Pseudonocardia sp. HH130630-07: one gene and its partner. The protein of the gene in region 1 binds, or shares a complex with, the protein of each later gene. Links are inferred from orthologs where the notes say so. Each region holds a gene or a part of one and is shown on either strand. Other genes may lie near its edges. The genes, in order: secY and secG.

Region 1 (3,241 bases):
ACAGCATGCTGCGCCAGCGTGCCGAGGCCGAAGCGACGAGGGTGTGAGTGACATGGCCACTCTCAAGATCACTCAGGTGAAGAGCAAGATCGGGGCCAAGAAGAACCAGCGGGACTCGCTGCGTTCGCTCGGCCTCCGCAAGATCCGGCAGTCGGTGGAGCGCCCGGACGACCCGCAGACCCGCGGGTACGTCCACGTGGTGCGTCACCTCGTGACCGTGGAGGAGGTGCAGGCGTGAGCGACGAGCAGAACGTCATCAAGCTGCACGACCTGCGTCCGGCCCCGGGCTCGAAGAAGGCCAGGACCCGTGTGGGTCGTGGTGAGGGCTCGAAGGGCAAGACCGCCGGGCGCGGCACCAAGGGCACGAAGGCCCGCAAGACGGTGTCGCCGCGGTTCGAGGGCGGGCAGATGCCGCTGCACATGCGGCTTCCGAAGCTCAAGGGCTTCAAGAACCGCTTCAAGGTCGACTACCAGGTCGTGAACGTCGGTGACCTGGCCGAGCTGTTCCCGAAGGGCGGCGAGGTCGGCCCGGCCGAGCTGGTCGAGGCGGGCGCCGTCCGTCGCAACCAGCTGGTCAAGGTGCTCGGCGAGGGTGAGCTCTCGGGCGTCGCCCTGACCGTGAAGGCGCACAAGTTCTCGGCGTCGGCCCGCGAGAAGATCGCGGCCGCAGGCGGTTCCGTCTCCGAGCTCTGAGGTTTCGCAGCGGGTCTCCCGCTCCGGCCACCGGGCCGGTCCGGCGCACTGCGCCGGGCCGGCCCGGACCTCGTTCGGGCCCCGTCCGTACCGCTCCCACCGTTCGTGTCCCGCTCCGGCGGGGCCGGGTGCGTGGGCGGGCGCCGGGGTGCCTCCGGACCGCTGTTACAGTCACGTCCGGACTGTGCGTCCGTGATGACCGGACGTCGCAGTACCGCGCGGTGCCGCGTGGTACGGCGCAACCCCCGTCGGCGGACAACGCCGGCCCGGGTGTCCCGGAAGGCGCGGACCGCGACTTCCATCCGGCCGGCCCGTCCGGGCCGGCGCAGGCGGTGTCGAACCGTCGACGTCGTAGGAGGATCACCGAGTGCTCAGCGCAGTCCGGTCGGCCCTGACCACACCGGATCTCCGCAAGAAGATCCTCTTCACGCTGGCGATCGTTGCGGTGTACCGGCTCGGGGCCAACGTGCCGTCGCCGGGTGTGTCGTACCCGAACATCCAGGAGTGCGTCCGCCAGGTCGAGGGCGGTGACAACGCGAGTGTCTACTCGCTGATCAACCTGTTCTCCGGTGGCGCGCTCCTCCAGCTGTCGATCTTCGCGCTGGGGATCATGCCGTACATCACGGCGAGCATCATCGTGCAGCTGCTGCAGGTGGTCATCCCGCGCTTCGAGCAGCTGAAGAAGGAAGGCCAGTCCGGCCAGGCCAAGCTGACGCAGTACACCCGGTACCTGACGATCGGCATCGCCGTCCTGCAGGCCACCGGCTTCGTCGCGCTGGCCGAGCGCGGGCAGCTGTTCCAGGGCTGCGCGCTGCCGGTCATCCCGGACTCGTCGATCTTCACCCTGATCGTCATCGTCGTGACGATGGTCGGCGGCACCACGCTGGTGATGTGGCTCGGCGAGCAGGTCACCGAGCGCGGCATCGGCAACGGCATGTCGCTGCTGATCTTCGCGTCGATCGCGCACCGGATCCCGGCCGAGGGCCAGCAGATCCTGGAGAACTCCGGCGGCCTGGTGTTCGCCGGTGTCTGCGTGTTCGCGCTGGCCATCATCGCGAGCGTCGTGTTCATCGAGAACGGCCAGCGCCGCATCCCGGTGCAGTACGCGAAGCGGATGGTCGGCCGTCGCATGTACGGCGGCACCTCGACCTACCTGCCGCTGAAGGTGAACCAGGCCGGTGTCGTGCCGGTGATCTTCGGTAGCTCGCTGCTCTACCTGCCCGACCTGATCGCCCGGCTGGCCGGGAACGACGGCGGCTGGTTCCAGCAGTTCGTGCAGACCTACCTGGTCGATCAGTCCAACCCGGTGCACATCGTGCTCTACATGGCGCTGATCATCTTCTTCACGTACTTCTACGTCGGGATCACGTTCAACCCCGACGAGCGCGCCGAGGACATGAAGAAGTACGGCGGCTTCATCCCGGGCATCCGGCCCGGCCGGCCGACCGCGGAGTACCTGAACTTCGTGCTCAGCCGCATCACCCTGCCGGGCTCGCTGTACCTGGGCATCATCGCCGTCATGCCGAACTTCTTCCTCGGCATCACCGGCAGCGGCCAGAACCAGAACTTCCCGTTCGGCGGTACCGCGGCGCTGATCATGGTGACCGTGGGCCTCGACACCCTGAAGCAGATCGAGAGCCAGCTCATGCAGCGGAACTACGAGGGTTTCCTGCGTTAGGCTCGTCGAAGCGTGGCCGTGCGGGAACCCCGGTCGGGGCCCCGGCCCCGACCCGGTGCCGGCGGCACCGTGCACCGGTGACGCCGCCGGTGCGATGCAGACAAGATTTCAGGAGGTCGGGTTCTCGTGCGACTCGTTCTGGTGGGACCGCCCGGTGCGGGCAAGGGGACCCAGGCTGAGCAGATGGCCAAGCGGCTGGACGTCCTGCACATCTCCACCGGAGATCTGTTCCGCGCGAACCTGCGCGACGAGACGGAGCTCGGTCGTGAGGCGAAGCGCTACATCGACGCCGGCGACCTGGTCCCGGACGAGGTGACCGTCGGGATGGTGGCCGACCGGCTCGGCGACGCCGACACCGCCGGTGGGTTCATCCTCGACGGCTTCCCCCGCAACACCGCGCAGGCGGCGTCGCTGGCGGAGATCCTGGACGCGAAGGGGCTGGCGCTCGACGCCGTCGTCCAGTTCGACGTCGAGGACGAGGTCGTCGTGCAGCGTCTGCTGGGCCGTGGCCGCAGCGACGACAACGAGGACACCATCCGCAACCGGCAGCGCGTCTACCGCGAGGAGACGGCCCCGCTGCTGGACCACTACCGCGACCAGCTGGTGACGATCGACGCGGTCGGCGAGATCGACGAGATCACCGAGCGGGTGTTCGCGGCGCTGCGCGACCGCGGCGCCTGAGCACGCGGGGAACCGAGGGACGATCATGAACGGTCGGGGTGGCATCCGTGGCGCCATCGCCCGGTACCGGGGCCGCGACATCGAGCTCAAGACCCAGCGCCAGCTCGAGCTGATGCGGGAGGCAGGTGCCCTGGTGGCGGCCACGCTCGCCGCGGTCACCGAGCAGGCCAAGCCCGGGGTGAGCACCGG
Region 2 (3,151 bases), 2.8 Mb from region 1 along the record:
TCGCCCAGCCGCCGCTGTCGACCCAGATCGCGGCGTTGGAGCGCGAGGTGGGTGAGAGGCTCTTCGACCGCACATCCCGGGGTGTCGTCCCCACCGCGGCCGGTGCGGCGTTCCTCTCCAGGGCCCGCGGTGCGCTGGCGGAGATGGGCAGGGCGACGGTCGACGCGGGTCGCGCGGCCCGGGGAGAGACGGGGCGGCTGCGGATCGGCTTCATCGGGTCGGCACTGCTCGCCCCGCTGCCGGGCGTGCTGGGCCGCTTCCGCCGGACCCACCCGGAGGTCCGGCTCGCGCTGGAGGAGCTCGACAGCGCCGACTCCGCCGCCGCGCTGCTCGCCGGCGATCTGGACGTCGCCGTCGGGCGGGGCGGACCACGCGGCGCCGGCGCCGAGGCGCTGGTGACCGTGCCGATCGGCGCCGATCACCTCGTCGCGGTCGTGTCCACGGCGCATCCGTTCGCCGGACGACCGACCGTTGGTGTGGAGCAGCTCGCCCGCGAACCGCTCGTGGTCGGACCGGACGCCGCGAGTTCGTACCTTCGTCCGCTGTTCGCCGCGGACCCCACCGCCCTCGACGGTGCCGCACTGGCGCGCGACGTCCACACGATCGCCGGGCTTGCCGCCTGCTGCGCCGGGGTCGGTCTGGGGCCCGGCCGGATGCGGCTCACCGGGCGCACCGACGTCTGGTTCTGCGATGTCGTCCCGCAGTTGCGGCTGCCGGATCTGCACATTTCGTTCCCGGCTGCCGATACCTCGCCGGTGCTGACCGCCTTCCTTACGGTGGTGCGGCAGAACTGCGCCGACGTCGGCAGCCGCCTCGACGACCTTCTGGCTCGCCACCCGGCGACCCACACATCGGTCACCGCCTGAGCGGGACGGCGCGCCTCACCACCCATCCCAGTGCAGGACGGACTCGACCGGCACACGGTGCGCCGAGCGGAAATCGGTGCCGAGCGTGTGCGCCACCGGGATCAGGGCGGCCTGCATCACGTCGTCGTAGGGAATGTCGAGCAGCTGAGCGACCTCGCGCTCGACGGCCATCGTGCCCGTCGTCCACACAGTGCCCAGCCCATGCAGGCGCGCGGCCAGCATGAAGCTCCACGCCGCCGGCAGGACCGACCCCCAGTGCCCGGCCTGCCGAGCCGCGGACTGCCCGTCCGTGCGGCCCTCGATGCACGGGATGACCAGAGCAGGCACCCGGTGCAGGTTGTCGTGCAGGTATCGCAGGCCGGTCCACACGCGGTCCATCGATCCGGGCCGTACGTTGGCCCGGCGCTGGTCGGCTCCCGACATCGGGCTGTCGCCCTGGCCTAGCTAGAGCTCGCGCGAGGCCCGGAGCCGGCCGAGGGCCTCCTCCAGGATGGCCTCGCCGTCGGCGTCGCTGCGCCGCTCCTTCACGTAGGCCAGGTGGGTCTTGTACGGCTCGGTGCGGCGGGCCGACGGCGGCTTCTCCGCGTCCCGGCCACCCGGCAGCCCGCAACGGGGGCAGTCCCAGGTGTCCGGGACCTCCGCGTCCGCGGCGAACCAGGTGTTGTTGACGTGCCCGTTGGCACAGTAGAAGGGGATCCGCTCACGCGCCGCGGTCTCGCCGCGCTCGGACTCGCCCATCGGACCGGCCCCGACTCGGGTGCCGCGGATCGCGTTGCCGCCAGCCATCGTCTCTCTCCCCTACACCGTCGCCGCGTTCACTCGCCGGCCAGCAGCAGTCCGTTACCGACCACGGCGATGAACCAGATCAGCCCGACGAAGACCGTGTACCGGGCGATGTTGCGGTCCGCGGCCGCGGAGCCCGAGAGGCTCGACTGCACGCCGCCACCGAAGAGGCTGGTCAGACCCCCACCCTTGCTGCGCTGCAGCAGAACCAGCGCGATCAGCAGCACGCTGGTCACGATGAGGATGATCTGGAGGGTCAGGATCACACGTACTCCCGGATCTGGATAGCCCGCCGAAACCCGAAGAATACTCGGCCGACCCGTCCCCCTCCGCCCCCACCCCGTCCCGCGCCCCCACCCGCCCACCCCTCCCCCGTCGCACTCATGGAGCTTCGGCCTCGTGACACGGGGCCGAAGCTCCATGAGTGGCGGGGTGAGAGGGGTGGGCGGGCGGAGCGGGCGGGTGGGGCCTCAGGGCAGGGGGCCGCCCGCGGCGATCGCGGAGAGCTTCGCGAACTCCTCGGCGTCCAGGCTTGCCCCGCCGACGAGTGCACCGTCCACGTCGGGCTGCGCGACGATCTCCGCGACGTTCGACGACTTCACCGAACCGCCGTAGAGGATCCGGACGCCCGCGGCGACCTCGTCGCCGTAGAGCTCCTGCAGCGTGGCCCGCAGTGCGGTGCAGACCTCCTGGGCGTCCGACGGGCCGGCGACCTTGCCGGTCCCGATGGCCCAGACCGGCTCGTAGGCCAGCACGAGCCCGGCCGCCTGCTCCGCGGTGACCTTCGCCAGGGCGCCGCGGAGCTGGTCGGTGCAGTGCTGCACGTGGGTACCGGCCTCGCGGACGTCCAGGCCCTCGCCGACGCACAGGATCGGGGTGATCCCGTGCCGCAGCGCCGCGTGCACCTTGGTGTTGACGACCGCGTCGTCCTCACCGTGGATCTCGCGGCGCTCCGAGTGCCCGACGACGACGTACCGGCAGCCGAGCTTCGCGAGCATCAGGCCGGACACGTCACCGGTGTAGGCGCCCGAGTCGTGCGGGGACAGGTCCTGCGCCCCGTGCACGACCTTCAGCTTGTCGCCGTCGATCAGCGTCTGGACGCTGCGGATGTCGGTGAACGGCGGCAGGACCGCCACCTCGACCTTCGCGAAGTACCGCTCCGGCAGCGCGAAGGCGAGCTTCTGCACCACCGCGATGGCCTCGAGGTGGTTGAGGTTCATCTTCCAGTTGCCGGCGATGAGCGGCGTGCGTGCCATCAGGCGTCACCGTCCAGTACCGCGACACCCGGCAGGGTCGCGCCCTCGAGGAACTCCAGCGAGGCACCGCCACCGGTGGAGATGTGGGAGAACCCGGCCTCCCCGACGCCGAGCGCCCGGACCGCGGCGGCGGAGTCCCCGCCACCGACCACCGAGAACGCCTCGCCGTCGGCGATCGCGGTCGCGACCCCCCGGGTGCCCTCGGCGAACGGGGCCATCTCGAACACGCCCATCGGGCCGTTCCAG

Evidence for each region.
Region 2: the proteins of secY (region 1) and secG are in contact, whole or in part, in a crystal structure (PDB 5AWW), measured with the Thermus thermophilus proteins. The link is inferred for Pseudonocardia sp. HH130630-07 from one-to-one orthologs. Residues at the interface, in WP_096411648.1 of Thermus thermophilus: Leu14, Gln16, Arg17, Phe20, Ile34, Pro35, Pro37, Ile72, Arg108, Arg109, Asn112, Gln113, Arg116, Ile117, Ile120, Pro145, Gly146, Trp147, Phe152, Phe155, Val156, Val159, Thr160, Val162, Ala163, Gly164, Ala166, Leu167, Trp170, Glu173; in WP_223903268.1 of Thermus thermophilus: Tyr5, Ile9, Tyr12, Leu13, Ala16, Leu19, Val20, Val23, Leu24, Gln26, Glu27, Pro28, Gln30, Gly31, Ala32, Asp34, Leu35, Met36, Gly37, Gly38, Ser39, Ala40, Asp41, Leu42, Phe43, Ala45, Arg46, Val48, Tyr53, Thr56.

What each region holds. Positions count from the first base shown.
Region 1 is NZ_CP013854.1:3,121,596-3,124,836, forward strand. Bases 285-3,215 are described here. They hold secY (preprotein translocase subunit SecY), read left to right. Parts: upstream 285-1,060; coding sequence 1,061-2,371; downstream 2,372-3,215. Other genes in these bases: rplO (50S ribosomal protein L15), read left to right, coding at 285-693; AFB00_RS15195 (adenylate kinase), read left to right, coding at 2,498-3,052; map (type I methionyl aminopeptidase), read left to right, coding at 3,078-3,215. Outside these bases: rpsE (30S ribosomal protein S5), read left to right, coding at 1-47; rpmD (50S ribosomal protein L30), read left to right, coding at 53-238; more of rplO, read left to right, coding at 235-284; more of map, read left to right, coding at 3,216-3,241. UniProt on the Bacillus subtilis protein: The central subunit of the protein translocation channel SecYEG. Consists of two halves formed by TMs 1-5 and 6-10.
Region 2 is NZ_CP013854.1:5,953,181-5,956,331, forward strand. Bases 299-3,139 are described here. They hold secG (preprotein translocase subunit SecG), read right to left. Parts: upstream 1,916-3,139; coding sequence 1,682-1,915; downstream 299-1,681. Other genes in these bases: AFB00_RS28065 (LysR family transcriptional regulator), read left to right, coding at 299-866; AFB00_RS28070 (nitroreductase family protein), read right to left, coding at 882-1,244; AFB00_RS28075 (RNA polymerase-binding protein RbpA), read right to left, coding at 1,311-1,652; tpiA (triose-phosphate isomerase), read right to left, coding at 2,120-2,905; AFB00_RS28090 (phosphoglycerate kinase), read right to left, coding at 2,905-3,139. In the rest of the region: more of AFB00_RS28065, read left to right, coding at 1-298; more of AFB00_RS28090, read right to left, coding at 3,140-3,151. UniProt on the Bacillus subtilis protein: Involved in protein export. Participates in an early event of protein translocation.